4 regions of the Streptomyces sp. NPDC088766 genome follow, and region 1 is predicted to be linked to each of the others. Evidence: riboswitches for the same ligand, from Rfam matches in the RefSeq annotation. Region 1 holds a riboswitch; each other region holds the start of a gene.
The links. A riboswitch is a leader RNA that binds a small molecule or an ion and turns the genes downstream of it on or off. The one in region 1 is predicted to bind cyclic di-AMP.
Positions count from the first base shown of each region.

Region 2: linked by a shared signal. The riboswitch ahead of ACIP5W_RS05235 (M23 family metallopeptidase) and the one ahead of ACIP5W_RS28530 (transglycosylase family protein) in region 1 are both predicted to bind cyclic di-AMP.
Region 3: linked by a shared signal. The riboswitch ahead of ACIP5W_RS23235 (M23 family metallopeptidase) and the one ahead of ACIP5W_RS28530 (transglycosylase family protein) in region 1 are both predicted to bind cyclic di-AMP.
Region 4: linked by a shared signal. The riboswitch ahead of ACIP5W_RS20650 (transglycosylase SLT domain-containing protein) and the one ahead of ACIP5W_RS28530 (transglycosylase family protein) in region 1 are both predicted to bind cyclic di-AMP.

Region 1 covers NZ_JBIVKQ010000025.1:37,766-45,183, forward strand. Annotated here, with positions in the region: gene ACIP5W_RS28510 (SurA N-terminal domain-containing protein) at 1-586, shown strand, start outside; gene ACIP5W_RS28515 (nucleoside triphosphate pyrophosphohydrolase) at 636-1,619, shown strand; gene ACIP5W_RS28520 (cytochrome P450) at 1,924-3,222, shown strand; gene ACIP5W_RS28525 (transglycosylase family protein) at 3,404-4,444, shown strand; cyclic di-AMP (ydaO/yuaA leader) riboswitch at 4,649-4,831, shown strand; gene ACIP5W_RS28530 (transglycosylase family protein) at 4,835-5,557, shown strand; gene eno (phosphopyruvate hydratase) at 5,889-7,184, shown strand; gene ACIP5W_RS28540 (septum formation initiator family protein) at 7,343-7,418, shown strand, end outside.
Region 2 covers NZ_JBIVKQ010000003.1:2,371-9,788, reverse strand. Annotated here, with positions in the region: gene ACIP5W_RS05260 (PP2C family protein-serine/threonine phosphatase) at 1-784, shown strand, start outside; partial or broken gene ribA (GTP cyclohydrolase II) at 1,088-1,711, opposite strand; gene ACIP5W_RS05250 (MarR family winged helix-turn-helix transcriptional regulator) at 1,850-2,371, opposite strand; gene ACIP5W_RS05245 (dihydrofolate reductase family protein) at 2,557-3,696, shown strand; tRNA gene ACIP5W_RS05240 (tRNA-Met) at 3,763-3,836, shown strand; cyclic di-AMP (ydaO/yuaA leader) riboswitch at 4,143-4,302, shown strand; gene ACIP5W_RS05235 (M23 family metallopeptidase) at 4,310-5,344, shown strand; gene ACIP5W_RS05230 (PrsW family intramembrane metalloprotease) at 5,675-7,099, opposite strand; gene trmB (tRNA (guanosine(46)-N7)-methyltransferase TrmB) at 7,151-7,418, opposite strand, start outside.
Region 3 covers NZ_JBIVKQ010000017.1:47,565-54,982, reverse strand. Annotated here, with positions in the region: gene ACIP5W_RS23240 (M16 family metallopeptidase) at 1-1,026, shown strand, start outside; cyclic di-AMP (ydaO/yuaA leader) riboswitch at 1,237-1,404, shown strand; gene ACIP5W_RS23235 (M23 family metallopeptidase) at 1,418-2,173, shown strand; gene ACIP5W_RS23230 (GntR family transcriptional regulator) at 2,362-3,054, shown strand; gene ACIP5W_RS23225 (HPr family phosphocarrier protein) at 3,311-3,592, opposite strand; gene ACIP5W_RS23220 (GNAT family N-acetyltransferase) at 3,770-6,799, shown strand; gene ACIP5W_RS23215 (DUF5998 family protein) at 6,852-7,418, shown strand, end outside.
Region 4 covers NZ_JBIVKQ010000014.1:76,451-83,868, forward strand. Annotated here, with positions in the region: gene ACIP5W_RS20635 (ABC transporter ATP-binding protein) at 1-185, opposite strand, end outside; gene ACIP5W_RS20640 (outer membrane lipoprotein carrier protein LolA) at 220-1,428, opposite strand; gene ACIP5W_RS20645 (polyprenyl synthetase family protein) at 1,804-2,814, opposite strand; cyclic di-AMP (ydaO/yuaA leader) riboswitch at 3,800-3,980, shown strand; gene ACIP5W_RS20650 (transglycosylase SLT domain-containing protein) at 3,986-4,468, shown strand; gene ACIP5W_RS20655 (HAD family hydrolase) at 4,536-5,360, opposite strand; gene ACIP5W_RS20660 (GNAT family N-acetyltransferase) at 5,714-6,787, shown strand; gene ACIP5W_RS20665 (glycosyltransferase) at 6,877-7,418, shown strand, end outside.

The DNA.
Region 1 (7,418 bases):
CACGGCCTGCGGGAACGAGGCCCACCCCGGAGCGGCGGCCGTCGTCGGCGGCCAGCGGATCACCGTCTCGCAGCTGGAGAGCCGGGTGAACGAGGTGCGCGAGGCGCAGCGCGCCGCCGTCCCCGACGAGACCCAGTACGCCCAGGCCATCGCCCGCACCGGCAACCTCACCCGCGACACCCTGCACGGCATGGTCCTCGACCGGGTGCTGCACCGCGCCGCCGAGGACGCTGGCATCACCGTCAGCCGCAAGGAGGTCCAGGCGATGCGGGCCGGCCTGGAACAGCAGGCGGGCGGCTCCAAGGGCCTGCAGGCCACCTGGCTCCAGCAGTACGGCATCCCGCCACAGCGCCTCGACGAGAACCTCCGCCTCCAGCTGGAGGCCCAGAAACTCGCCACGGGCCTCGGCACCGACACCAGCCGGCCCGAGTTCTGGAACGCCCTGTCGAAGGCGTCGAAGGAACTCGACGTCGACCTCAACCCGCGCTACGGCGACTGGGACGTGCAGAAGGTCAGCCGCGTCGACGCGAGGACACCGTGGGTCCGCGACGTGACGACGGCGTCCCAGCCGCCGCAGACGGCCTGACCCTCCGGTGCGGCCGGGGGCCGTCGGCGGGTTGGGTTACGTTCGGGGAGTGAACGCAACGAGTCCCGAAGGCGCCCCGGCCCCCGGCCGCGTCGTCCTGCTCACCACCAGCCACCGGGTCGCCCCCGGCCTGCTGTCCTGGCCCGCCTGGCAGGCGCTGCGCGAGGCCGACCAGGTGATGTGCGCGGACGGCACCCATCCCCAGCTGCCGTACCTGCGCGAGGCCGGCATAGCGGTGGCGGAGACCGCCCCCACCGCCGAGGACCTCCTCGCGGCCTGCGCCGGCGGCCGCACGGTCGTCGTGGTGGCGACCGGCGAGGGGGAGCCCGCCCTGACGGACGGCCTGGCCCGCCTGGCCGGCTCCGGCCGCGTGACCATGCCCGACCTGGAGCTGCTCCCCGCCTCCTACGACCTCCCCGGCGCCCGCCTCCTCGACCTCGTGCAGGTCATGGACCGCATCCGCGCCGAGTGCCCCTGGTCCTCCCGGCAGACCCACCGGGGCCTCGCGAAGTACGGCATCGAGGAGGCGTACGAACTCGTCGAGGCCATCGAGGACGGCGACCGCGACGAGCTGCGCGAGGAACTGGGCGACGTCCTCCTCCAGGTCGTCTTCCACGCCCGCATCGCCGAGGAGGACGAGGAGGCCCCGTTCTCCGTCGACGACGTCGCGGGCACGATCGTCACCAAGCTCGTCCACCGCCACCCGCACGTCTTCGGCGACGCCACCGCGACCACCCCCGAGGAGGTCAAGGAGCACTGGCTGCGCACGAAGGCGGTCGAGAAGCGCCGCGCATCGGTCACCGACGGCATCCCCCTCCACCAGCCGGGCCTGGCCCTGGCGGCGAAGCTCGCGTCGAGGGTCCGCTCGGCGCACCTGGAGGTGCCGCTCCCGTCGGCGGAGGGCATCGGCTACGAACTGCTCGCCCTGGCGGCCCGCGCGGAGGCGGAGGGCGTGGACCCGGAGGCGGCCCTGCGAGCGGCGGCCCGCACCTACCGGGACGCGATCCGCTCGGCCGAAGGCGTGGGGGAGTAGGACGGGGCTCGTGCGGGCGGCGCCGGGGGCCGCGTCCGGTCCCGCCGCGAGACCGGACGACCACGACGTGGCCCCGCGCCGGCGTCGTGAGGCCGGACCGGCGTCCCGCCCCGGTGCTCGGGGAATTCGTCGTGGTCCGGTGGTTCGGTGGTCCGGTGGTCCCGTGTTCCCTTGGTCCGAGGTCCCGAGGTCCCGAGGTCCCGAGGTCCGGGGTTCCGCCGGGACCCCGTGATCCGGCAGCCGCGGGCCGTGGCCGCGTCAGGCCGCGCGCGGCCGTCGACCCGGCCCCGGTTACCGTCGGGGCGTGACCCAGCAGCCCGCACCCGAGCCGTCCGCGCCAGCCCTGTTCACCTGGGAGTTCGCCACCGACCCCTACCCCGCCTACGCCTGGCTCCGCGAGCACGCGCCCGTGCACCGCACGCGGCTGCCCAGCGGTGTGGAGGCCTGGCTGGTCACCCGGTACGCCGACGCCAGGCAGGCCCTCGCCGACCAGCGGCTCAGCAAGAACCCGGCGCACCACGACGAGCCCGCGCACGCCAGGGGCAGGACCGGGATCCCCGGTGAGCGCAAGGCCGAGCTGATGACGCATCTGCTGAACATCGACCCGCCGGACCACACCAGGCTGCGACGACTCGTCAGCAAGGCCTTCACGCCCCGCCGGGTCGCCGAGTTCGCGCCCCGCGTGCAGGAGCTGACGGACGGGCTCATCGACCGGTTCGCGGAGCGGGGCACCGCCGACCTCATCCACGACTTCGCCTTCCCGCTCCCCATTTACGCCATCTGCGACCTGCTCGGCGTTCCCCGCGAGGACCAGGACGACTTCCGGGACTGGGCGGGCATGATGATCCGGCACGGCGGGGGCCCGCGCGGCGGTGTCGCCCGGTCGGTGAAGAAGATGCGCGGCTACCTCCTGGACCTCATCCACCGCAAGCGCCTGGAGCTTCCCGCCGATCCGGCCCCCGGCGAGGACCTCATCTCGGGTCTGATCCGTGCCTCCGACCACGGCGAGCACCTCACCGAGAACGAGGCCGCCGCCATGGCCTTCATCCTGTTGTTCGCCGGGTTCGAGACGACGGTCAACCTGATCGGCAACGGCACCTACGCCCTGCTGACCCACCCCGGGCAGCGCGCCCGCCTCCAGGACTCCCTGGCCGCGGGCGAGAGCGGCCTCCTGGCGACCGGCGTGGAGGAACTCCTGCGCTACGACGGCCCCGTGGAACTCGCCACCTGGCGGTTCGCCACCGAGCCCCTGACCGTCGGCGGGCAGGACATCGCCCCCGGCGACGCCGTCCTCGTCGTGCTGGCGGCCGCCGACCGGGACCCGGAGCGGTTCGCCGACCCGGACGTCCTGGACCTGTCCCGCCGCGACAACCAGCACCTGGGTTACGGCCACGGCATCCACTACTGCCTGGGCGCACCCCTCGCCCGCCTGGAGGGACAGACCGCGCTGGCCACCCTGCTGACCCGGCTGCCCGATCTGCGACTGGACGCCGATCCGGCCGACCTGAGGTGGCGCGGCGGCCTCATCATGCGCGGACTGCGCACCCTGCCCGTGCGGTTCGGCCCGGCCGTTCCCGGTGAACCCCCCGCAGCCGTCCGCTGACCATCCGTTATGTGCACGGACGGCGAAGCAGAAGTGACCGTTCCTCAACTCTGTGATCTTCACGTGATCTGCGCGGCATTAACTTGTGACAAGTGATCGTCTGCCGATACGTTCACCTGTCAGCGCGGCGCCCCCGTTTCGCGGCCCGTGCAAGCACTGCTGTCTCGAGAAAGGCCCCCGCATGCTCTCCGGGAACGGTCGACACCGGCGCCCCCGTCAGGCTCCGGCCCTCCTCGTCGCGGCCGGCGTGACCGGCTCCGCGATCGCCATCCCACTGCTCGGCGCCACCGGTGCGAGCGCTGCCGACGGCACGGTGTGGGACACGGTGGCGGAGTGCGAGTCCGGCGGCTCCTGGAGTGCCGACCAGGGCAACGGCGAGTACGGCGGCCTGGCGCTGAGTCAGGAGGACTGGGAGGCGTACGGCGGACTCGACTTCGCCGAGCGCCCCGACCTGGCCAGCCGCAACCAGCAGATATCCGTCGCGCAGAAGGTCCTCGCCGACCAGGGCGTCAGCGCCTGGGGCACCTGCGGGCTGACGTCCGGGCTCAGCAAGGAGAACGGGGCGGGCAACCTGGACACCGGGGTGGCGGACGACTTGTCCGGTTCCTCCGTGTCGTCCGGCTTGTCCGACCTGTCCAAGGGGTCGTCCGGCTCCTCGAACTCCTCGAACTCCTCGGGTTCCTCAGGCTCCTCCGGCTCCTCGGGCGGCAAGGCGGCGTCGGCCTCCCCGTCGACCGAATCCTCCACGGATGCCACGGACGAGACCTCCCCGTCCGCTTCGTCCTCTTCCTCCGGAAAGCCGGACAGTTCCTCGGAGTCCGATGCGTCGGCGGACGTGGACGCGGGCACCTCGCGGACGGGTGACAGCTCACCCACGGCCACCCCTGAAGTGGACGACTCGGACAAGTCGGTCCAGGAGGCGGGCTCTTGGAGCCTCGTCGACACCGGCTCCCTCGCCTCCGGCCGCCACCGCGGCACCTCCGCCGACGAGGCCGTGCCGGACGGCACCGCCACCGCCTCCTCCGGCCGGCACGCCGCGGGCGCCTCCGGCGGCGCGGTGGGCACCTATGTCGTGCGCGACGGCGACTCCCTCGTCTCCATCGCCGACTCCCTTGGCCTCGAAGGCGGATGGCGCGCGCTCTACGCGGAGAACAAGGACGCCATCGGCGCCGACCCGAACAACATCGCTCCCGGTCAGACGCTCGACACAGCGGTGGAATAAGGCGGAAAAACGGGAAAAACAGCGGGAGTTCACGTCACGCTTCGCGCCGAATGTCCGGTTTGGTGAAAGTGTGGGATGAGTCTCAGAAGCCGTGATCGTCTTTGAAATTCCGCCGAGGGCGTGTCTACGGTCGTGACCGCTCGGCAACCCGAGCCCCGGCTGTCGCAACGCCGAATCCTGCCAGTGGCAGCCCGGGAACAGTCGTCGCGTCAAGCGCCGTAGGCAGGAGCGGGGGACCCAAGGTAAGTGCCGTACCGGTCGGTCGACCGGAACGGCTCGGGGTGAAGCCACGCCTTCCGGGGAGCAGCGCTCCCGGGCGGGAGTGGCCGGGCAACTCACACGGCCCGAACCCGACAGCTCACCTCGCAGGCGTCGGTGAGGGGATCCACCATGCTGTTTTCCGCCAAGGGCAAGCACCGCCGTCCGTCCAGGGCCACCCGCGCCGCCGCGCTCGCCGGCGTCACCGGTGTCGCCATCGCCGCCCCGCTGATGGCGGCCGGCAACGCCTCCGCCGCCACCGCCTCCGAGTGGGACGCGGTCGCCCAGTGCGAGTCCGGCGGCAACTGGTCCATCAACACCGGCAACGGCTACTACGGCGGCCTGCAGTTCTCCGCCTCCACCTGGGCCGCGTACGGCGGCACGCAGTACGCCTCCACCGCCGACAAGGCCTCGAAGTCCCAGCAGATCCAGATCGCCGAGAAGGTCCTCGCGGGCCAGGGCAAGGGTGCCTGGCCGGTCTGCGGCGTGGGCCTGTCCGGCGCCGCGTACAACGGCGGCTCGGCCTCCACCGGCTCGGCCTCCACCGGCTCGTCCGCCGGCGGCTCCTCGGCCGGCGGCTCCTCGGAGACCACCACCCGCTCCACCGAGAAGCAGAGCGCCTCCCGCTCCGCCGAGCGCCCGGCCGCCAAGTCCCAGAAGACCGTCACCACCCCGACCGGCAAGAAGGTCAAGAAGGGCGACGGCGAGTACAAGGTCGTCACGGGCGACACCCTCAGCTCCATCGCCGAGGCGCGGGGCGTCAAGGGCGGCTGGGCCGAGCTGTTCGAGCTGAACAAGGACATCGTCCAGGACGCCGACCTCATCTACCCGGGTCAGCAGCTGCACCTGAAGTGACATCCGGCCCTCGGCCGGACCACAGCCCCCTCACGGCCGAGGCCGTCACGCTGAAGGCCTCGTGAGGGAGCCCCCGTCCCCACGGACCCCCCGCCCCGGTGCGTGTTCCCCCGTACGCACCCGGGCGGGGTTTTCTTCTCCCGCTCGCCACCTTCTGTTGGCCACCCCCTTTGTTCCGGGCTGAAACAATGGGTACCGTCTCCCTGTCCACGGGACGGTCGGTCGGCCGACCGGCGCCCCGGGGCGGTTAGGCTCTAGTCGCAAGGCTCAGCAAGGGCTCCACACGGCCCGCTCGTGCCCCGCACAACCAGCGTCACATCCCAAGAAGGAGATGCTCGTGCCGTCCATCGACGTCGTCGTAGCCCGGGAAATCCTGGACTCCCGAGGCAACCCCACGGTCGAGGTCGAGGTCGGCCTCGACGACGGCAGCACGGGTCGTGCCGCCGTCCCCTCCGGCGCCTCCACCGGCGCCTTCGAGGCCATCGAGCTTCGCGACGGTGACCCGAACCGCTACCAGGGCAAGGGTGTCGAGAAGGCCGTCCTGGCCGTCATCGAGCAGATCGGCCCCGAGCTGGTCGGCTACGACGCCACCGAGCAGCGCCTGATCGACCAGGCCATGTTCGACCTGGACGCCACCGACAACAAGGGCTCCCTCGGCGCCAACGCCATCCTCGGCGTCTCCCTCGCCGTCGCCCACGCCGCCTCCGAGGCCAGCGACCTCCCGCTCTTCCGCTACCTGGGCGGCCCGAACGCGCACCTGCTGCCCGTTCCGATGATGAACATCCTGAACGGCGGCTCGCACGCCGACTCCAACGTGGACATCCAGGAGTTCATGATCGCCCCGATCGGTGCGGAGTCCTTCTCCGAGGCCCTGCGCTGGGGCGCCGAGGTCTACCACACCCTCAAGAAGGTGCTGAAGACCAAGGGCCTGTCCACCGGCCTGGGCGACGAGGGCGGCTTCGCCCCGAACCTGGAGTCCAACCGCGCCGCGCTCGACCTCATCATCGAGGCCATCAAGCAGGCGGGTTACGTCCCCGGCGAGCAGATCGCGCTCGCGCTCGACGTCGCCGCGTCCGAGTTCTACAAGGACGGCGCCTACGAGTTCGAGGGCAAGTCCCGCTCGGCCGCCGAGATGACCGAGTACTACGAGGAGCTGGTCTCCGCGTACCCGCTGGTCTCCATCGAGGACCCGCTGTACGAGGACGACTGGGCCGGCTGGAAGGTCATCACCGACAAGCTGGGCGACAAGGTCCAGATCGTCGGCGACGACCTCTTCGTCACCAACCCGGAGCGCCTGGCCCGCGGCATCGAGGAGGGCTCCGCGAACGCCCTCCTGGTCAAGGTCAACCAGATCGGCTCGCTGACCGAGACGCTGGACGCCGTCGAGATGGCCCAGCGCAACGGCTTCAAGTGCATGATGTCCCACCGCTCCGGCGAGACCGAGGACGTCACCATCGCCGACCTCGCCGTCGCGGTGAACTGCGGCCAGATCAAGACCGGCGCGCCGGCCCGCTCGGACCGCGTCGCCAAGTACAACCAGCTGCTGCGCATCGAGGAGATCCTCGACGACGCCGCGGTGTACGCCGGCCGCAGTGCCTTCCCGCGGTTCCGCTCCGCGGACCGCTGAGCACGGCAAGGGCTGGAGCAAGCCGTACAGCACAGGGTTGAACCGGCCCGGCTGAGCCGTTGAGGGCTCATCCCGAGCCAGTCGTACGTACGTCCCCGTACCGGTCCCGTACCGTGTCCGGGGACGTACGCACGTGTGAGACGGGAGGCGGGGACGACATGGCCGTGAAGGACCGGGACCGTTTCTCCACCACGACCAGGATCAAGCTGCTCGGCGAGCAGACCGCGGCCCGGG
Region 2 (7,418 bases), on a different contig from region 1:
GGTGGCCGATCTGCTGGTGACCAAGCACGGATATTCCGACCTGTTCTTCCGTACCCGACGCCGTCAGCCGATGAGCGTGGCCGCCGAGATCCAGTGGTCGCTGCTGCCGCCCCTGGCCATGGTCATGCCGACGGTGGCGGTGGCCGGGGTGCTGGAACCCGCGTACGACGTCGCGGGGGACAGCTTCGACTACGCGCTCAACGGCGACGTCCTCCACCTGGCCATGATCGACGCGATGGGGCACGGACTCAGCGCCGCCACCATGGCCACCGTGGCCATCGGCGCCTACCGCCACGCCCGCCGCCTCGACACCGGCCTGAGAGAGATCTACGCCTTCATGGACGACGCCGTGGCGAAGCAGTTCGGCGCCGACCACTTCGTCACCGCGCAGATGATGCGGCTGGACACGAGGACGGGCCACCTGCAGTGGGTGAACGCCGGCCACCCCGCGCCGATACTCGTCCGCGACCACCGTGTCACGCGCCGGCTGGTCGGGCCGACGACCCTGCCGGTGGGCCTGGGCGGTGCGGAGCCGGAGCTCAATGAGCTGGGTCTGGAGCGTGGAGATCGCGTCCTGTGCTTCACCGACGGGCTGATCGAGGAGCACACGGCGGGCGGGGAGCAGTTCGGAGAGAACCAGCTGGTCCGGCTGGTGAACGGGCTGGAGAGGACCGGCCGCGGGGTCCGCGCGGTGGCGCGTGCCCTGTCGCACACCCTCAAGCGGGCGCGGGGCGGGCACACCACGGACGACGCCACGCTGCTCCTGGTGGAGTGGCGCGGCTGACCGCACCACCGGGCCTGTCCCCGCGCGGGGCGACCGATCGGCCCGAAGCCGTCCGCCCGCGCCGCCCGTGTCGACGACGATCCGCGCCGGGAGCCCCTCCCGGGCCGCGGTGGCGGGTGCCGGTCGTGGAACTGCCCTTCACCGAGGCGCTCGCCCTGGTCCGCACCGGCGGGATCGCCGACGCGAAGACCATCATGCTGCTCCAATGGGCGGCGCTGGACGGGCCGTTCGGCCCGAGCCGGCCGGCGGGAGAGAGCCGGGCGCGTCCCGGCTCGTGAGTTCGGCGAGTTCGGTGAGTTCGGTGAGTTCGGTGAGTTCGGCCAGGGGCAGCGTGTGCCGGGTCGTCAGGACCTTGGCCCGCAGGTAGCGCACGTTGTGCTCGGTGGTGAAGACGCCGGTGGGCACGCGGTCGCGGACGCCGACGCCCCGTCCGCGGAGCTGCTCGGCCTTGTCGGGGTTGTTGGACAGCAGGTCCAGCTCCGTGACGCCAAGGGCGCGCAGCATCTGGGCGGCGGCGGTGTAGTCGCGGGCGTCCTCCGGCAGCCCGAGCGCGGCGTTCGCCTCGTAGGTGTCGAGGCCCTGGTCCTGGAGGGCGTACGCGTCGAGCTTGTTGTAGAGGCCGATGCCGCGGCCCTCCTGGCGCAGGTAGAGCAGGATTCCGCCGCGGTCGGCGATGCGCTCGACCGCCTCGCGCAGCTGCGGGCCGCAGTCGCAGCGGGCGGATCCGAGGACGTCGCCGGTCAGGCACTCGGAGTGCAGCCGGACGAGCGGGACGGGGCCGGGATCGCCGAGGACGACGGCGACGTGCTCCTGGCCGTCGGCGAGGCCGTGGAAGGTGACGAGTTCGGCGTCCACCGAGTAGCCGTCGTGGAAGCGCAGCGGTACCCGGACGCGGGCACGCTGGGTGGCGGCGGGGGTGTCGAGCATGCGGGTTCTCCGGGTCCGGGGGCGGTGCACACGTCTTCTGCTTCAGATTTGAAGCAGATCTACGGTTCGTGACCCTACCTCATGCTTGAAATTTGAAGCAATGGGATGGTGTGGTGGCTCACGGACGGAGCCGTCGGCTCACGAGGTCCCGGAGCAGGGCGAGGAACGCCGGCGCCACGGCGGATCCTCGGGCGCGGCCTCGCCGCCGCCTCCCTGGAGACCTCGCGCGACCTGCGTGAAGATCTCCTCCAGCTGCCCCACCTGTTCGGGCGTGAGCCGGTCGAAGAGCAGGCCGCGCACGGTCTCGACGTGGCCGGGCGCCGCGCTCTCCAGGACCGCCATGCCCTCGTCCGTCAGGACCGCGACACTTCCCCGCTTGTCCGACCGGCAGTCCTCGCGCCGCACCAGCCCGTCCTTCTCGAGCCGCGTCACGGCGTACGTCAGCCTGCTGCGGGTGGCCTTCAGGTGCTCCGCCAGGTCGGTCATGCGCAGCCGCCGCTCCGGCGCCTCGGAGAGGTGGGCGAGGATGGAGTAGTAGGCGTGGGGCATGCCGGCCTCCTGCTGGAGCTGCCGGTCGATCGCGTCCTCCAGGAGGAGGTATCCGGCGATGTACGCGCGCCAGGCGCGCTGCTCCTCGGGGGAGAGCCAGCGGGTCGTCATGCGGCCAGTGTAGTTTTGTTTCAAACTTGAACCAAGCTGTGCCGTGCCGCGGCTCTCGCACCGAGCCCCGCCGCCCGTCGCCCGCCGGGCGGCGGGGCGAGCCCTGCCGTGCCGCCGGGCCCGGTCCCCGTCCCCGCCCCGCCCCCGTCCGTTCACCGACCCCGATCCCGGAGAGACCCGCGCCGATGCCGTACCCGTACGTCCTGCTGTCCGCCGCCGTCTCGCTCGACGGCTACCTCGACGACACCGGCCCCGACCGGCTGCTGCTGTCCGGCCCGGCCGACTTCGACCGGGTCGACGAGGTGCGGGCCTCCGTCGACGCCATCCTGGTCGGGGCCGGCACGATCCGCGCCGACAATCCGCGCCTGCTGGTCAACTCGCCCGCCCGCCGCGCCGCCCGGGTGGCCGCCGGGAAGCCGGAGTACCCCCTCAAGATCACGGTCAGCGGGACCGGTGAGCTGGACCCGGCGGCGCGGTTCTGGCACACCGGCGGGGAGAAGGTCCTCTTCACGACCGACGCCGGTGCGGACCGCGCCCGTGCCCTCGGCCTCGCGGCGGACGTCGTCCCGCTGGGCCCCGGCCTCGACTGGCGCCGGCTCCTGGAACACCTCCACGACGTGCGGGGCGTACGGCGCCTCATGGTCGAGGGCGGCGGCACGATCCACACCCAGCTCCTCCAGGAGGGCCTCGCCGACGAACTCCAGCTCGTCCTGGCCCCCCTGTTCGTGGGCGACCCGCACGCACCCCGGCTGTTCGGCCCCGGCGGCTACCAGGGCGGGCGCCTGCGGCTGACGGGGACCCGGCGCATCGAGGACGTGGTCCTCATGTCGTACGAGCCCACCGCACCCGGTACCGGGCTGCTCCCCGCCGCAGCCGACCGGCACTGGCTGGCCCTCGCCTGCGGGCTGGCCGCCGCCTGTCCGCCGTCGCGGACCGCGTTCAGCGTCGGCGCGGTCGTGGTGGCGGCCGACGGTACGGAGCTGGCGCGCGGCCACTCCCGCGAGGCGGGCGACCCCGTCGTCCACGCCGAGGAGGCGGCCCTCGCCAAGACCGACCCCGCCGACCCCCGGCTGGCCGGCGCGACCGTCTACAGCAGCCTGGAACCCTGCGCCCGGCGCTCCTCCCGGCCGGCCCCGTGCGCCCGTCTGATCCTCGACGCGGGCGTGCGCCGGGTCGTGACGGCCTGGCGGGAGCCGGACACCTTCGTCGCCGACGCCGACGGGAGCGGCCTGCTGGCCGCCGCGGGCGCGGACGTCGTCGTCCTTCCCGAGTACGAGGAGCGGGCGAAGGCGCCCAACGGCCATCTGCTCCGCCGGACCCCCTGACCGGTCCCCCGGGTCCGACCGTGGTTCTGGGCGTCCCCCGCATGGCGTAGACTGGTGTCACACCGACGCGGGGTGGAGCAGCTCGGTAGCTCGCTGGGCTCATAACCCAGAGGTCGCAGGTTCAAATCCTGTCCCCGCTACTCAATGCCGAGGGCCGGAATCCCGATCAAGGGATTCCGGCCCTCGGTGCGTCAGGGCGACCCTTCCCGTCACGTACGGTCAACGCGTCGGAGCCCTGCGCACAACATCTGAGACACCGTCAAAAACCCGGTGACCCCTGAACCGTTCGGGCGGCCGGTCAACTCGCCCGTTTTTCACCGCTCCTGGGCTGAAAGTCCAGGCCATGAATGTTGTTGATCAAGCCGAACGGCTTGGAATCCCGCCCCCGCGTCTATTAACGTTCGATAACGCAGCGCGGTCGTCCCAGCCGTCACAAGAGGCGGCTCCGTGCGCACGCGCCGAATCCCGCAAGGGAACCGGGGAACCACCAACTTGGGGTGAATCACGCGGAAGCCGCCGTACAGTCACGGCCGGTATACGCGCGTAGGAGACCTTCCCGCTCCGAACCCGTCAGCTAACCCGGTAGGCGACGGAAGGAAAGGAGTACGCCCGCGTGGCGTCCAACCGGCCTGCCCCAGAAGCCCCCGCCGTGCCCGGCCAGCAGACCTTCGGCTACGGCACCTACCGCACCGACGAGGGCCCCTGGGAGGAATGGAACCCCACCGCGGACTCCATTCGTCCGGTGCGCGGCAAGCACCGCGTCGCCAAGCAGCGCGGCGGACTCGCCCGCAGCTCCACCGTTCTCGGCGTCGGCGTCATAGCCGCCGTCGGCGGCGCGGGCATGGCCAGCGCCAACACCGGCAAGTCGCCCGTCTCCATCTCCATGCCCGACCTCCCCTCGGTGGGTTCCCTCATCTCGGACGACGACACCCCCGAGGAGACGGCGCCCGCTCTCAGCACCTTCGGCGCCTTCGGTACCGAGGCCGTCGCCGCCGACAGCGCCGACAGCGGTGCCGACGCCGGAGAGGCGCTGCGCAACCGGATCATGGCGCAGGCCGAGTCGCAGCAGACCCAGGTCGAGACCAAGGCGCAGGAGGCCGCCGAGGCCGCCGCGGCCAAGGCAGCCGCCGAGGCCGCAGCCAAGGCCGAGAAGGAGGCCGCGGCCAAGGCCGAGGCCGCCAAGAAGAAGGCCGCCGAGGAAGCCGCCAAGAAGGCGGAGGCCGAGCGCCTCGCCGAACTGGCCAAGCAGTACGCGCTGCCGACCTCCTCGTACACGATCACCTCGACCTTCGGTCAGGCCGGCGCCTACTGGTCCTCCGGGTACCACACCGGCCTCGACTTCGCCGCCCCCACCGGCACGCTCATCAAGGCCGTGCACAGCGGCACCATCACCTCCGCCGGCTGGGACGGGTCGTACGGGTACAAGACCGTGCTCACCCTCGAGGACGGCACCGAGATCTGGTACGCCCACCAGTCCTCCATCGGCGTCAGCGTCGGCCAGAAGGTCGCCACCGGCGACGTCATCGGCCGCGTCGGCGCCACGGGCAACGTCACCGGGGCCCACCTCCACCTGGAGGTCCACCCCGGCGGCAGCAGCACCGGCATCGACCCGGCCGCCTGGCTCCGGGACAAGGGGATCAACCCCTGAGACGCCGCCGGAGATGCTCCCCGGCGACCCGGACTCCCGCCGGGTGCCCCTGAGAGCCTCCTCGGGACCCCTGCCGGTCCCTGAGAGTCTCCTCGGGGTCCTGCCCGGACTCCCGAGGTCTTCCGGGAAGTGTCACGGGGGTCGGTGAGGTCTACGCCCGGATGTTTCCCGGATGTTCGTGAACCCTGGCCGGAGGTGCGGAACGCGCGCCTCCGGCCAGGGCGTTCTCATCGGGCATGACTTCTCTGCGCAAGCTCGGCTCCTTTGACCTCGAGGTCCTCCCGCTCGCCCTCGGCGGCAACGTCTTCGGCCGGACCGCTGTCCCGCCGCTCAGGACCGGTACGGGGCGGAGCGGGTGTACGGGTACGGGGCGGGCGAGGCCTGCGGGTGGGGCACGGTGTGCGGAGGGGAGGCGTACCCGGGATACCCGTAGTACCCGGACGGCGGGTGCGCCGCCCCCGGCGGGAACCCGTACCCCCCGTACGTGCCGTACCCCCCGTAGACCGGCAGCGGCACCGGAGCCGCCAGCCGGGACGCGTGCTCCAGCGCCGGCCTGGCCACCTCCCTGCGCCGCCACAGCTCGTTCAGCAACTCCCGTTCCCGTACGACGAAGTCGGCGCCGCCCCGCCCGTGCCGCCCGCGGTGCCGCAGGAACGCGAGAGACGTGGCGTAGGCCTCGTACTGCGCCACCTCCCGCGCCGCGGGCCTGCCGAGGTGCCGTCGGGCGTACTGCCGGGCCAGCCTGCGGGCCCGCATCGAGCCGAGGGCGTAGGGCTCGGCCGGGCCGAGCCAGCCGGCGGCCGTGTACGCGGGCAGCTCGTCGCGCACGGTGCCCAGCTCGCGCTGGCGCGTCCACACCACCAGCCAGGTCAGCACTCCGAACGCGGGCACCATGAACGCCCCGTACACGGCGAAGAACCCCCAGTCGCCGAAGGTCGCGGAGCCGTTCCACAGGGCGTGCATGAGCATCGCGAGCAGCAGCCCGCACAGCGGCAGCACCACGCGCCGCACGCGCTGACGCTCCCCGGACAGCGCGGCGATGCCGAAACCCAGGCCGGTCAGGACCGTGAACAGGGGATGCGCGAACGGCGACATGACGACGCGCACGAAGAACGTGGCGACGGTGACGGAGGCGATACCGCCGTCCCCGGTGAGCTGGTCGGTGCCGAAGGCGTTGCCGAGGTAGAGGATGTTCTCGGTGAACGCGAAGCCGGTGGCGGTGATCCCGGCTATCACGACCCCGTCGACGATCCCGGTGAAGTCCCGCCTGCGGAACAGGAACACGAGGAGGACGGCCGCCGCCTTGGCGGTCTCCTCGACGACCGGCGCGATCACGGTCGCGCCCAGGGTGTCGGCATGGGCCGGGTCGGCCGTCGCCGTCGCTATCCAGCGCACCGCGAAGCTGTTCGCGACGATCGCCATCAGCGCTGCCGCGCACGCGCCCCAGGAGAAGGAGAAGACCAGATTCCGCCAGGGGCCGGGTTCCACCCGGTCCAGCCAGCGGAACGCGGCTATGAGCAGGGGCACCGGAAGGATCGCCAGGCCCAGTCCGACCAGGAACCCCTCCGTGCCCGTCTGCTCGCGGACGAGGGCGACGATCACCAGTCCCGACAGGGCGAGCAGCGTGATCAGCGCGCCGTAGCGGACCCACTTGTGCTGCCACCAGTGCGCGTGCCGCAGCACACCGCCCTCGGCCGGGCCGCCGGGGTGCGGCGGGTGGGGGGGAAGCGGGGGGAACGGGGAACTGGTGGCCACGGCATCGACCCTAACGAGGGAGCGGACGGTGGTGGAGGGGATTCTGGCTGGTCAGTGATCCCGGCGACCCTCGTGCTGTACGCGGCGGAAGAGCAGATCGTTCACCACATGACCCTTGTCCAGTCCCTGACCCTCGAAACGGGTCAGCGGCCGGAAGCCGGGGCGCGGCGCGAAACCGCCGTCGGCGCGGGTGTTGGCGAAGTCGGGGTGCGCGGTGAGCACCTCGAGCATCTGCTCCGCGTACGGCTCCCAGTCGGTCGCGCAGTGCACGAGCGCGCCCGGTCTCAGCCGGGTCGCGGCGAGGCTGAGGAACTCCGGC
Region 3 (7,418 bases), on a different contig from region 1:
GCCCTCGGCCTCGTGGCCGACGCCCTGCGGGCGCCCGCGTTCGCCGACAGCGAGGTCGAGCGCCTCGTCCGCAACCGCCTGGACGAGATCCCGCACGAGCTGGCCAACCCCTCCCGGCGCGCCGCCAAGGAGCTCTCCAAGGAGCTGTTCCCGGCGACCGCGCGCATGTCGCGCCCGCGCCAGGGCACCGCGGAGACCGTCGAGAAGATCGACTCCGCCGCCGTACGCGCCTTCTACGAGAAGCACGTCCGCCCCGCCACGGCCACCGCCGTGGTCGTCGGCGATCTCACCGGAGTCGACCTCGACGCGCTCCTGGGCGACACCCTGGGAGCCTGGACCGGTTCCGCGGCCCAGCCGCGTCCGGTGCCGCCGGTGACCGCCGACGACACCGGACGGGTCGTCATCGTGGACCGCCCTGGCGCCGTCCAGACGCAGCTGCTGATCGGCCGCGTCGGCGCCGACCGGCACGCGCGCGTGTGGCCCGCGCAGGTGCTCGGCACGTACTGCCTGGGCGGCACCCTCACCTCCCGGCTGGACCGCGTCCTGCGCGAGGAGAAGGGATACACCTACGGCGTGCGTGCCTTCGGCCAGGTCCTCAGGTCCGCGCCGGACGGCTCGGGCGCCGCGATGCTCGCCATCAGCGGCTCGGTCGACACCCCCAACACCGGTCCCGCGCTGGAGGACCTGTGGAAGGTGCTGCGCACCCTCGCCGAGGGCGGGCTGACCGACGCCGAGCGGGACGTCGCCGTGCAGAACCTCGTCGGAGTGGCGCCCCTGAAGTACGAGACGGCCGCCGCCGTGGCGGGCACGCTGGCCGACCAGGTCGAGCAGCACCTGCCGGACGACTACCAGGCCACGCTGTACCAGCAGCTCGCCGCGACCGGCACCGTGGAGGCCACGGCAGCGGTCGTGAGCGCCTTCCCGGTGGACCGCCTGGTGACGGTCCTCGTCGGCGACGCGGCGGCGATCAAGGCGCCGGTCGAGGCCCTCGGTATCGGTGAGGTGAAGGTCGTCTCCGCGGAGTAGGAACGCGGACCGGCGGCCGTGAGGCCGCGCGCAGGAGCCCTGGTGGACTGATGTGTCACCAGGGCTCCCTGATGCCCGAATTGAGGGAAAGGCTGCCTGTCTGCCCTGTGGCATGCGCTACAAAAGCCGCGTTCCGTTTGGGGATCGACGGCCGTCGCGTCTAGTTTCAACCGGGCTGTTCGTCAGGCAGTGCGCCGCGTCCGCGGCACCGGACAGTCATCGCCGAGTCCCCGCACGGCGCGAGCCAGGGGAGCCGGGGACCCAACCAGACAGTCCCTGGGGTGAATCGGACGCCCGCGCGAGCCGCGAGGGGGTCCGTAGGAGACCTTCCTGCTCCGAACCCGTCAGCTAACCCGGTAGGCGAGAGGGAAGGAAAGGACCGCTCAACTTCATGGCGTCCACTTGCGCCACCGGGAAGCACCGTCGTCCCAGCAGGATGAAGCGCACCACCGCCCGCGCCGCGGGCATCGCGGCGCTCACCACCACCGGCGTCATTGGCACCGTCGCCTCCGGCCCCGCCCTCGCCGCGGAGAAGGCCGTCGAGCAGACCGGCCTCATTCCGGTCGTCACCATCGGTGACACGGTCGCCGAGCGGATCGACGACCAGGCCGCCGCGCAGAAGCAGGCCGCCGTGGCGGAAGCCGCGCGCAAGGAGGCCGCCGCCCAGGCCGCGGCGAAGGTCGAGGCGGAGCGCGAGGCCCGGGTCCGCGCCGCCCGCGCGGCCGAGCGCGAGCGCCTGAGCACCTTCGTCTCACCGATCAGCGGCTCCTACGTCTCCACCGGCTACCGGTCCGGCGGCTCGCTGTGGTCCTCCGGCAGCCACACCGGCATCGACTTCCACGCCGCCAGCGGCACCCCCGTGCACGCGGTGGGCCTCGGCACCGTCGTCGAGGCCGGCTGGGGCGGCGCCTACGGCAACCAGGTCGTGATCCGGATGAACGACGGCACGTACACCCAGTACGGCCACCTGTCGTCCATCAGCGTCTCGGTGGGCCAGAAGGTGGCCCCGGGGCAGCGCATCGCCCTGTCCGGCGCCACCGGCAACGTCACCGGCCCGCATCTGCACTTCGAGGCCCGCACCGGCGTGGAGTACGGCTCGGACATCGATCCGGTCGCCTACCTCCGCAAGCACGGCGTGAACATCTGACGACGTACGGCGACAGATCGTACGGCCCCGGCCCGCACGGCCGGGGCTTTCGTCGTTTCCGGGACCTTACTGTCCAAAAAATATCCCTGGATTCCGGCCCGCCATCGGAAATTCCCGCTGATTGCAATAGAGTCACGGAACACACGTCAATCGTCGACGTTTCACGGGGATTAAGGCGGAGGTCGGTCATGCGTATTCCGGCACACTCGGTGTGCACGGCCATCCGGGACGACATCGTCGCGGGTGTCTACGAGCGCGGCAGCCGCCTCACCGAGGAACTCCTCGCGCGCCGCTACGGCGTCTCGCGCGTCCCCGTCCGGGAAGCGCTGCGCACGCTGGAGGCGGAGGGATTCGTCGTGACGCGGCGGCACGCGGGCGCGTGCGTCGCCGAACCGACCGAGCAGGAGGCCGCCGACCTGCTGGACATGCGCATGCTCCTGGAGCCGCTCGGCGCCGCCCGCGCCGCCCAGCGGCGCACCGAGGCCCACCTCAAGGTGCTGCGCGGCCTCGTCCGGCTGGGCCAGGAGCGCGCCAGGCGCGGCAACAGCGAGGATCTGCGCTCCCTGGGGGGCTGGTTCCACGAGACCCTCGCACAGGCCTCCGGCAGTCACACCCTCACCTCGACGCTCACCCAGCTGCGCCACAAGATCTCCTGGATGTACACGGTGGACGCGTCGGCCACCCCGGTGGAGTCCTGGGCGGAACACGGCGCGATCGTGGACGCGGTGGCACGCGGCGACGGAGAACGCGCGCGGGCGGTGACGGCGCTGCACGCCGAGCGCGCGACCTCCGCGCACCGGCTGCGCTTTCCGGGCGGTGACCGCCAGGACCGTGTGAGGACTTCGCAACACGTCGTCAACATGTCCGGCCTCCGGCATTAACACGAGGGCCGTATACAAAGAAGGTAATTCGGCGGAGAGGTATTTCCGCTGCCTTTTTCCGGCGTGCCTCCGCATTTACGGTGGTGCGCCCTTCGCGTGCCCGTCGTATGTTCTTCGCGTGCCCTCCGCGGGCCCGCGGAATATCCGTGACGCGCGGCCGGAGATTTTCGCCGGGCCCGCCCGGCTCCGGAAGCAGCGGAGCCGCGCCGCCCGGACCGGGCGGCGCGGCTCCTGCCTGCTGCGTGTGGCAGCCGGCTCAGACGGTCTCGGGAAGCTCCTCGAGACCCTCGGCGACCAGCTTGGCCAGGCGGTCGAGGGCTGCGTCCGCACCCTCGGCCTCGGAGGCGAGGACGATCTCCTCGCCGCCCTGGGCGCCCAGGCCGAGAACGGCCAGCATGGAGGCCGCGTTGACGGGGTTGCCGTCGGCCTTGGCGATCGTCACCGGGATGCCTGCGGCCGTGGCGGCCCGGACGAAGATGGAAGCGGGGCGGGCGTGAAGGCCCTCGGCCCAGCCGACGTTGACGCGGCGCTCAGCCATGTGATGCTGCCCTTCGGTGTTCAGGTTGTCTAGACCAGTGTTCCACACGTGAAGCGTGGGGGAGAGGGCCGTGCGGCCCCCTCCCGGCGTGGTCGTCGGATCGCGGCCTCGATCCGACATCCGTCCTCCACAGACTGCCTCGCGCCGTTGTCGTACGCGAGCCGTACTCTGGGCCCCATGCAGAGCGCGTCGGACCGCCACGAGTACCCCGCCCACTGGGAAGCCGACGTGGTGCTGCGCGACGGCGGCACCGCGCGCATCCGCCCCATCACCGTCGATGACGCCGAGCGCCTGGTCAGCTTCTACGAGCAGGTGTCGGACGAGTCGAAGTACTACCGCTTCTTCGCGCCCTACCCGCGCCTGTCCGCCAAGGACGTCCACCGCTTCACGCACCACGACTTTGTGGACCGGGTGGGACTCGCGGCCACGGTCGGCGGCGAGTTCATCGCCACCGTACGCTACGACCGCATTGGTGCCGACGGGGCGGCCGCCTCGGCGCCGGCCGACGAGGCCGAGGTCGCCTTCCTCGTGCAGGACGCCCACCAGGGCCGCGGCGTCGCCTCCGCCCTCCTCGAGCACATCGCGGCCGTCGCGCGCGAGCGCGGCATCCGGCGGTTCGCCGCCGAGGTGCTCCCGGCCAACACCAAGATGATCAAGGTGTTCACGGACGCCGGCTACACCCAGAAGCGCAGCTTCGAGGACGGCGTCGTGCACCTGGAGTTCGGCCTCGAACCCACCGAGCGCTCCCTCGCGGTGCAGCGCGCGCGGGAACAGCGCGCCGAGGCCCGCTCCGTACGGCGGTTGCTGGTGCCCGGCTCGGTCGCCGTCATCGGCACCGGCCGCACCCCCGGCGGCGTCGGCCGCAGCGTCCTCGGCAACCTCCGGGAGGCCGGCTTCACCGGCGACCTGTACGCCGTGAACAAGGCCTTCCCCGAGGACATCGAGGAACTCGACGGCGTGCCCGCCCACCGCTCGGTCCGCGACATCGACGGGCACGTCGACCTCGCGGTCGTGGCCGTACCGGCCGACCACGTGCCCGAAGTCGTCGCCGAGTGCGGCGCGCACGGCGTGCAGGGACTCGTCGTCCTGGCCGCCGGGTACGCCGAGAGCGGCCCCGACGGGCTGGAGCGCCAGCGCGAACTGGTCCGGCACGCGCGCGCGTACGGGATGCGGATCATCGGTCCCAACGCCTTCGGGATCATCAATACCTCCCCGCAGGTACGGCTGAACGCGTCACTGGCCCCGCAGATGCCGCGCCCCGGCCGGATCGGTCTGTTCGCCCAGTCCGGCGCCATCGGCGTGGCCCTGCTCTCCCGGCTGCACCGGCGCGGCGGAGGCGTCACCGGGATCACCGGCGTGTCGACGTTCGTCTCCTCCGGCAACCGCGCGGACGTGTCCGGCAACGACGTCCTCCAGTACTGGTACGACGATCCCGACACCGACGTCGCTCTCATGTACCTGGAGTCCATCGGCAACCCGCGCAAGTTCACCCGGCTCGCGCGGCGCACGGCCGCGGCCAAGCCGCTGGTGGTGGTCCAGGGCGCAGGCTCGGCCCCCCAGGGCCACGCCGTACGGGCCACGCGGCTGCCCCGCGCCACGGTCTCCGCCCTGCTCCGCCAGGCCGGGGTGATCCGCGTCGACACCATCACCGAACTGGTCGACGCGGGCCTGCTGCTGGCACGCCAGCCGCTGCCACGGGGCCCGCGCGTGGCCATCCTCGGCAACTCGGAGTCCCTGGGGCTGCTCACGTACGACGCGTGCCTCTCCGAGGGCCTGCGCCCGCAGCCGCCGCTGGACCTCACCACACAGGCGTCGGCGGAGGAGTTCCACACCGCGCTGGCGCACGCTCTGGCCGACGAGACGTGCGACGCGGTCGTGGTGACCGCGATCCCCGCCATCGGCGAGGCGTCCCCCGACGACGCGGAACTGGCGCAGGCGCTGCGCTCGGCCGCGGCCGCCGGTCCCGCCAAGCCGGTGCTCGTGGTGCACGTGGAACTGGGCGGCCTCGCGGAGGCCCTGTCCGCCGCGACGAGCACCGCCCCACGCACGCGTACGGCGACCCCGGTCCCGGCAGCGGCCGAGACCGGGCCGACGAAGGCCGGGCCGACGGAGACCGGGCCGACGGAGACCGGGCCGACCGAGGCGGGGACGACACCGGCCGGGGCTACCGGCCCCGGCTCGGTGGCGACCGCGACGACGACGACCGGGGCGTCGGGAACCGGGACGACCGGGACGACCCGCCCCGGCGCGGCGGCGGCCGTGTCGGCGACGCCGACCGGCACACCCCCCGCTCCCGCCGCCGTGCCCGGCGAACCCGCCGAGCGCTCCCAGGCCCCCGAGGGCGCCCACCTCATCCCCGCCTACCCCGCCGCGGAACGCGCGGTCCGCGCCCTCGCCGAGGCCGTGAAGTACGCGCAGTGGCGACGCGAGGCCGCCGAACCCGGCAAGGTGCCCGAGCACGAGGACATCGACGAGAAGGGCGCCGCCGCGCTGATCGGCAGGCTCCTCGCGCGCGGACAGGGCCTCACCCCAGGCACCGACGAGACCTGCGAGCTGCTCGGCCGGTACGGCATCCCGGTCCGCCGGGCCATCCCCGCACCCACCCCCGACGAGGCCGCACAGGCCGCCGACGCCCTCGGCTACCCCGTCGCCCTCAAAGCCACCGCACCCCACCTGCGCCACCGCGCCGACCTGGGCGGCGTCCGCCTCGACCTCGCCGGCGAAGAGCAGCTCCGGAGGGCGTACGCCGAGCTGACCGAGCTGTTCGGGGACCCGCAGCAGCTGCGCCCGGTGGTCCAGTCGATGGCCCCGCGCGGGGTGGACACCGTCGTCCGGGCGGTCATCGACCCGGCGGCCGGAGCCGTCCTGTCGTTCGGACTCGCCGGCGCCGCCTCGCAGCTGCTCGGCGACATGGCGCACCGCCTGATCCCGGTCACCGACCGGGACGCCACCTCCCTGGTCCGGTCGATCCGGACGGCACCCCTGCTGTTCGGCTGGCGCGGTTCGACGCCCGTCGACACCCCCGCCCTGGAGGAGCTGCTGCTGAGGGTGTCCCGCCTGGTCGACGACCACCCGGAGGTCGTCGCGGTGACGCTGGAGCCGGTCGTCGTGGCCCCGCACGGCCTGAGCGTTCTCGGCGCCTCCGTCCGCCTCGCGCCCCCGCCCGCCCGCGACGACCTCGGCCCGCGGACGCTCCCCGTCTACTGAGACGGCCGTGACCGGTCCCTCGCAGTCAGTGGGTCCCCGTAGGATGGAGGACATGGCCAAGACCAGTACGACGACCCAGGGGCTGCGTGCGGCGATCGAGCGCAGCGGCTACTACCCGGCCCTCGTGGCCGAGGCGGTGGAGGCCGCCGTGGGCGGCGAGCCCATCCGGTCGTACCTGGTCCACCAGGAAACCACGTTCGACCAGAACGAAGTCCGCCGGCACGTGACCGTGCTGGTCCTCACCGGCAACCGCTTCATCGTCAGCCACACCGACGAGCAGGCCGCCGACTCCACCTCCCCGACGCCGTACGCCACCACGTCCACCGAGTCCGTGAAGCTCGGCCGGATCTCGTCGGTCGTGCTGAGCCGTGTGGTCGCCAACCCGGAGTCGTACACGCCGGGCAGCCTGCCGCGCGAGGTCGTGCTGACGATCGGCTGGGGCGCGGTCTCCCGCATCGACCTCGAGCCCGCCGCCTGCGGCGACCCGAACTGCGACGCCGATCACGGCTACACCGGAAGCTCGACGGCGGACGACCTCAGCCTGCGCGTCAGCGAGGCCGGGGACGGCCCGGAGACGGTGCGCCAGACCCTCGCCTTCGCACAGTCCCTCTCCGAGGCG
Region 4 (7,418 bases), on a different contig from region 1:
CGGTAGCGCTTGGTGAGGGCGCGCGTGCGGATGACGGCGTCACTGTCGGCGATGCCGTCGCCGTCGGTGATGCCGTCGCCGTCGCTTTCGGTGATGCCGTACGCGCCGGCAGCACCGACACCGCCCGGAACACCGCCCGGAGCGGGCGTGCGGGGCAGCGCGCGCGCCGCCGACTCGTCGTCCATCGGCTCCCCCGATCGTCGGTTCACGTCAGGGTACTTACTGCCCCGCGTCCGCCGCCTTCACGAGGGCGTCCTTGGTGACGGCGCCGACGTAGAGCTTGCCGTCGTCCGTGACCAGGGCGTTGACCAGGCGGGTGGAGAAGACGGTGCCCGAGCCGAACTTGCCGTCGACCTTGTCGCCGAAGGAGTCCAGGAACCCGCCGAGACCGCCCGCGTCGGGAAGGTCACCGGCGGAGGGGACGCCCTCGCCGCCGGTGTCGAAGGTGGCGACGGAGGTCCAGCCCTCGCCCAGGACGTCGAGCCCGGCCAGGTCCTTGGCGAAGCCCTCTTCCGCGCCCTTGGGCGGCATGGGTACCTCGCTCGCGGCGTCCGCGCTGTCCCCCTCGGTCACCTTGGCCCCCTTGGGCGGGGTGAAGTCGAAGGTGGCGGCACTCGGCTTGGCGAAGCTGACCTGCGTGAAGCCCGCGTCGACGACGGCGGCTCCACCGCTCGCCGGGGTCAGCGTGAACTTGAGCGGCAGTCCCGTCCTCGCGTCCACGGCCACACTGATCGCGCCGACGGTCGAACCGGACTGCTTCGGCTCGATCAGCAGCTTGTAGGCGTCGCGGCCGGCCACCTGGACGGTGCCGTCCACGGTCACGGACGTGGTGTCGTCGACGGCCTTCAGGGCCTCGTCGGTGAGGTCCTTGGGCGTGGCCGGGACGGGCTCGGCCGCCGCGCCCTGCTCGGTGGTGGAGTGGTGGACCTCGTTGGAGGCGCTGTCGTACCCCCACACGTCCTTGCCGTTGTGGATGAGGCTGTACTCGGCTGCGCTCTCCAGGAGCGACAGCTTCTGCCGGTCCGGGCCGTCGGCGGCGACGCGCAGGGTGTGCGTGCCGGAGGCGAGTTCGGTGAGCCTGGTGGAGGGGTCGGCGGAGGACCCGCCGTCGTCGCCCCCGGTGGCTCCGGAGAGCAGCCCGCTCTCCAGGCCGCCCAGGTCGGGCAGGCCGAGGTCGGTGGTGATCTTCACCGTGCCGGACAGCTGCTGTACGTCCGACGCGGCGATCTTCTCGATGAGCTGCTGTGCGGTGATCTTCGGCAGGTCGGGGTCCCCCGAGTCGGCGAGCGCCGGGACCAGCCCGATCGTCGCCGCCGCGACACCCACCACGGTGACCGGAACGATGTACCGCACCGCCCTGCGCCGTCCGACCCGCAGATCGTCGGCCTCCCCGGCGTGCGTGCTGTCGTCGGATGCGTACGGTGCCATGTGTGCCTTACCTCCGTCGTCGGCGGCGGCCGGTCGTCGCGCGGGTCAGCGTCCCCCACCCGAGCCGCCATTCTCACCCGAATCGGTGAGGAGTGGTGATTTCCGTAGCTCCCATCTGACCAAATCAGCCACTCGCTTACGTCAGCCCGAGGACCCAAGTCGACGTACGCCTGGGGTATGACGCGGGGGCCGGGGTGTCAGGGTGGGGTGAGGGGTGGAGCCCCGGTGAGGCGGGGCGGAGACCGGGGTGGGACGGCGACCGGGACGGGGCGGGGACAGGGACGGGGCGGGGACAGGGACGGGCGGGGCGGAGACCGGGGTGGGGTGGGCGGGGCCGGCCCCGTACGCGTCACCCTCCCGGTGGACCACCGCGTCTCATCCCGCCCGGTGGACCACCGCGTCGCACAGCTCCATCAGCGCCACCTTCGCGTCGCACTCCCGCAACGGCACCAGCGCCGCCCGGGCCTCCTCGGCGTACCGCACGGTGTCCCGCCGGGCCTGCTCCAGCGCGGGGTGGCCGCGCAGCGCGGTGAGCGCCTCGGCGAGCCGGGCGTCGTCGCTCAGGTCGGAGTCGAGCAGCTCGCACAGCCCGATGTCCTCGGGCAGGGCCAGCCGGGCGGCCCGCTCGCGCAGCCGCAGCACCGGCAGCGTGGGGATGCCCTCCCGCAGGTCCGTCCCCGGCGTCTTGCCCGACTCGTGCGAGTCCGACGCGATGTCGAGCACGTCGTCGGCGAGCTGGAAGGCGACGCCCAGCCGCTCGCCGTACTGGGTGAGCACGTGCACGACCGTCTCGTCGGCGCCGGCCATCATCGCGCCGAACCGGCACGCCACCGCGACCAGCGACCCGGTCTTGCCGCCGAGCACGTCGAGGTAGTGGTCGACGGGGTCCCGGCCGTCGGTCGGCCCGGCCGTCTCCAGGATCTGTCCGGTGACGAGCCGCTCGAACGCCTCCGCCTGCACCCGCACCGCCTCGGGCCCGAGGTCGGCGAGGATGTGCGAGGCACGGGCGAACAGGAAGTCGCCGGTGAGGACGGCGACCGAGTTCCCCCAGCGGGTGTTCGCGCTGGGGACACCGCGCCGCACCTCGGCCTCGTCCATCACGTCGTCGTGGTACAGCGTGGCCAGGTGGGTCAGCTCCACCACCACGGCGGAGGGCACGATACCGGGCGCGTACGGGTCGCCGAACTGTGCGGCGAGCATCACGAGCAGCGGCCTGAACCGCTTCCCGCCCGCCCGGACGAGGTGCTGCGCGGCTTCCGTGATGAACGGGACCTCGCTCTTGGTGGCCTCGAGCAAGCCTTCCTCGACAGCCGTCAATCCTGCCTGGACATCGGCTTCCAGAGCCTGGTCCCGCACGCTCAGCCCGAACGGCCCGACGACGGTCACGAGGGGTCTCCTGTCTGCTGGTGTCTTCTGGCGATTACGCGGTTTGTCGATAGGTCGCTGCCCTCACTCAAGTCAGCGTATCCGGTCACGTTTCGATCACCGACAGGCCCCACGTCCCCCCGTCTCGAACTTCGCCCGACCGGGAGGCGCGCCCCGAGCGGCCGGAGGGCGCCGGATCATGCCCGGTGTGTCGCCGATCAGCCGGTACGGGCGGCCTGGGCGGGCGGCGGAACGGACCGGCGGTCCCGCCCGGCCGCCCCCGTCACCCTCCCGGACCCTCCCGGGCCCTCCCGGCCGCAGCCGTCGGACACATCCTCCCCGCCGGCCCCACGGGGCCACGCAGCTGCGCATCCGCTCGCCCTCCCGCCATGAGACCGCCACGAGGACCTCCGCATCCGTCTGCCCGACGGAACCCTCCCGTACGCCCGCGCGTGGCGCCCACCGACGGACGAGCCCGCGCCGGCCGCTCCTGGAGCACACCCCGGTCCGGCTCCGCGACCGCACCGCGGCACGCGACCGGCAGCGCCGCCCCGGCGCGCGAGCCACGGCCACACCGCCGTACGCGTACACCGCCGTACACGTGGACGCGCACGGCGACGGCGACCGCGAGGACCTGCCCGGCTCCGGCACGCGCCCGCACACGGCGGCAGCGGCAAGGCGGCGTTCCACGAGATCCGGCGAAGGCTCACCCCACGCACGCCCCTTTAAAAGGGACTTGGCGCTCAATGACCGTTTTACCCCTCTTGTGGACGCTGGTGAGTTGGCTCACTGCGCGCACATACGGCCGACCCATTGCGGAAGTTGTGATTCCGCTTTGCCCGTCGGTGAGTTGACGCCCGGCGAACGCAAAGGATCAAGCAGGCATAAGCCACTGATCAAGGTCAATAGGTGTCATCTGTGAATCCGGCACTTGTTCCGGACATGCGCTCTCGCATACGTTCCCGGCCTGTCGGGCAGACGCCTAATCCTGCCGCCGCCCGGCACCCATCGACCGACACTCACGCACGGCAGGAGCGGGGGACCCAGGTAAGTCGCCGGACCGTACGTCACGCACGTGCCGGGCCGGCTCGGGGTGAAGTCGCGTCGCCGCACCCCTGCGGCGGCCGGCCGGGCACTTTCCAGTCCGAACCCGACAGCTCACCTCGCAGGCGCCGGAGAGGAACCTTTCGCCATGCCTGCCGCCGTTCAGCACCGCCGCACCCGCCTCGCCCGCACCCTCGCCGTCGCCGCCACCGGCGCCGCCGCGCTGGCCCTCCCGCTCATCGGCTCGACCAGCGCCTCCGCGGCCACCACGACGTCGGCCACCACGGCCGCCACCACCACGGCCGGGTACACCAACAACCTCGACGGCTGGATCCGCGAGTCCCTCGCGATCATGGCCGAAAAGGGCATTCCGGGCACCTATGACGGCATCTACCGCAACGTCATGCGCGAGTCCTCCGGCAACCCGAACGCCATCAACCTGTGGGACTCCAACGCGGCCGCGGGCATCCCGTCCAAGGGCCTGCTCCAGGTCATCGACCCGACCTTCGCCGCGTACCACGTGGACGGCACCGCCTTCGACCCGTACGACCCGGTCGCCAACATCACCGCCGCCTGCAACTACGCGGCCCACCGGTACGGCTCGATCGACAACGTCTTCGGCGCCTACTGACGGCCGCTCCCGCCGGCCCACCGGGGGGGGAGGGAAACGAAGGCCCCGGTGACAGGGCCCCGCCGGACTAGGGAAACAGTCTTTCGAGGACGACGGCCACGCCGTCGTCCTCGTTCGACGTCGTCACCTCGTCGGCCACCGCCTTGAGTTCCGGATGGGCGTTGGCCATCGCCACGCCGTGCGCCGCCCAGTCGAACATCGGGAGGTCGTTGGGCATGTCGCCGAAGGCGATCGTGTCCTGCGGCCGCAGCCCGAGGTGCTCGGCCGCCAGGGCCAGTCCGGTCGCCTTGGTGACGCCGCACGGCTGGAGCTCCACCGTGCCCGGCCCGGACATCGTGACGGTGGCCAGCGAGCCGACCACCGAACGGGCCGTCGCCGCCAACTCGTCGTCGGACAGGGTGGGATGGCGCAGCAGAACCTTGCTGATCGGCTCGCACCACAGGTCGTCGCGCGCTCCGACGCGCAGGGCCGGCAGCGTCGGGTGCGGCATCAGATAGCCCGGTTCGATGAGCGTGAGCCCGTCGACGCCGTCCTGGTCGACCGCCGCGTACACCTCGCCCACCTCGGCCTCGATCTTGCCGAGCGCCGTCTCGGCCAGCTCCCGGTCCAGGGCGACCGACCACAGCAGACGGTCCGCTCCGGCGTCGTACAACTGCGCGCCCTGTCCGCACACCGCGAGCCCCCGTCCGCGCAGGACGTCCAGCAGCGGCCGTACGCGGGGGGCCGGCCGGCCGGTCACCACGAGGTGGCGGGCGCCTGCGGCCGCCACCCTCGCGAGCGCGTCGAGCGACCGGTCGGAGAAGGTGTCGTCGCCGCGCAGGAGCGTTCCGTCCAGGTCGGTGGCGACGAGGGAGTACGCGCAGCGCGCGGCGGGTGCGGTGGGTGCGGCCATGATCAGAGAATACGGACCGCAGGGGGCTCCGACTCACTTCCGGTCCGGCGCCCGCTCCCTTGCCGTCCGGGCCCCGGGGCTTCCCGCGTCCGACCCCCGGGCCATCCCGCTCCGGCCCGCTCCGTCCGGCGTCCAGGCCCGCTCCGTCCGGGGTCCGGCGCCGCCCCGTCCCGTTCGGCACCGTTCATGCGGGAAACGGCTTTCCGCCGCAACGCCGGGTACAGGGACGTTGAAGGCCTATGCACCGGTTGGCAACAACATGGTCCGCTACCTACCGCCCCGGTACCTGGAGCGGTACCGTCCAGACAGTCCAGGGGGGACTTGATCGGGGGGTCAGGTTGAGCGGCGGACGTATTCGTGTGCTGAATCCGGAGGATCTCGGCGAGGGGGAACGGGAGCGGTGGCGCGCGCTGCGCGCCGCGTCGACGGCTCCGCGCAACCCGTTCATGGAACCGGAGTTCACCGAGGCCGTGGGCCGCGTACGGCCCCGCACGCGCGTGGCGGTGGTGTACGAGGGGCGCGAGCCGGCCGGCTTCCTGCCCCACGAGCGGGGCCGGTTCGGCCGGGGCCAGGCCCTCGCCCACGGTGTCTCGGACTCCCAGGGAGCCGTACTCGGCCCGGGGCTCGGACTGGACGCGGACGAACTCCTGCGGGCCTGCTCCCTGTCGAGCTTCGCCTTCGACAACCTGGAGGCGGAGCAGGAGCTGTTCGTCCCGCACGCGGCGGCCGAGTACACCTCCTACGTCATCGACGTGGAGAAGGGGTACGAAACCTACGAGTCCGTCCTGCGCGCACAGTCCCCGAAGTTCCTCAAGACGACGCTCGCCAAGGAGCGCCGGCTCGGCCGCCAGGTCGGTGACCTGCGGTTCGTGTTCGACGAGCGGGACCCGGCCGCGCTGCGCACGCTGATGGCGTGGAAGTCCGCGCAGTACCGCAGGACCGGCCGCCGGGACCGGTTCGCGCAGGAGTGGATCACCCGGCTCGTGCACCTGCTCGCCCGGGAGACGCGCGGCCCGGACTGCTCCGGCACCCTGTCCGTCCTCTACGCCGGCGGGCAGCCGGTCGCCGCGCATTTCGGGCTGCGCTCGACGACCGTGCTGGCCTGCTGGTTCCCCGCCTACGATCCGGAGTTCGCGAAGTACTCGCCCGGTCTGGTGCTGCACCTGCGGATGGCCGAGGCGGCCGCCGACGAGGGCATCGGCCTGCTCGACCTGGGCCGGGGGGCCGCCGAGTACAAGGACTCGCTGAAGACGGGCGAACTGCCGGTCTACGAAGGTGCGTGGACGCGTCCGGGGGCGGGCGCCGTGCTCCACTGGCTCAGCCGGGAACCCTCGCGCCGGGCACACCACTTCGTGCGCAACCGGCCGCGGCTCGCGGCGACGACGGCACGGGCGCTGAGGGGTGTCGGGCGGCTGCGCCGGCCCTGAGGCGTTCCTGACGCATCCGACGGGTTCCGGCGAATTCCAGCAGTTTCCGACGGGTTCCGACGGGCCATGGGAGTGGAGGGGGAGGATTCGTGTCCCACGCGACACGTGTACGGCGGGAGATCCAGAGGTACCTCGCCATCGAACCGGTGCAGGTCGCCGAACTGGAACTGGAACCAGGACCGGAGCCGGAGCCGGGACCGGGACCGGACGGCGGCGGCGGTGTGCTGAGACCCGGTCCGGGCAGCCCGCCCGTGACACACGGTGAGGTGTTCCTCCTGGTCCGCAGGGGCGGTCGGCCGGTCGCCGCACTGCTCGGGCGGGTGCCCGAGGGCGCCGACCCGAGAGCGGTCCTCACCGAACTCGCCCGGCGGCACCCGGACAGCGGACCGGCACCGGCACCGGCCGCCACGGGAAGCACCGTCCCGTTCACCACCGTCGTCATCGCCACCCGCGAGCGCGCCGACCGGCTCGCCCACGCGCTCGACTCGATGCTCTCCCAGGACCACCCCGACTTCGAGATCGTCGTCGTCGACAACGCCCCGGTGACGGACGCGGCCCGCGACCTGGTCGGACGCAAGTACGCCGAGCGCGTGCGGTACGTGACCGAGCCCGTTCCCGGTCTCGCCGTCGC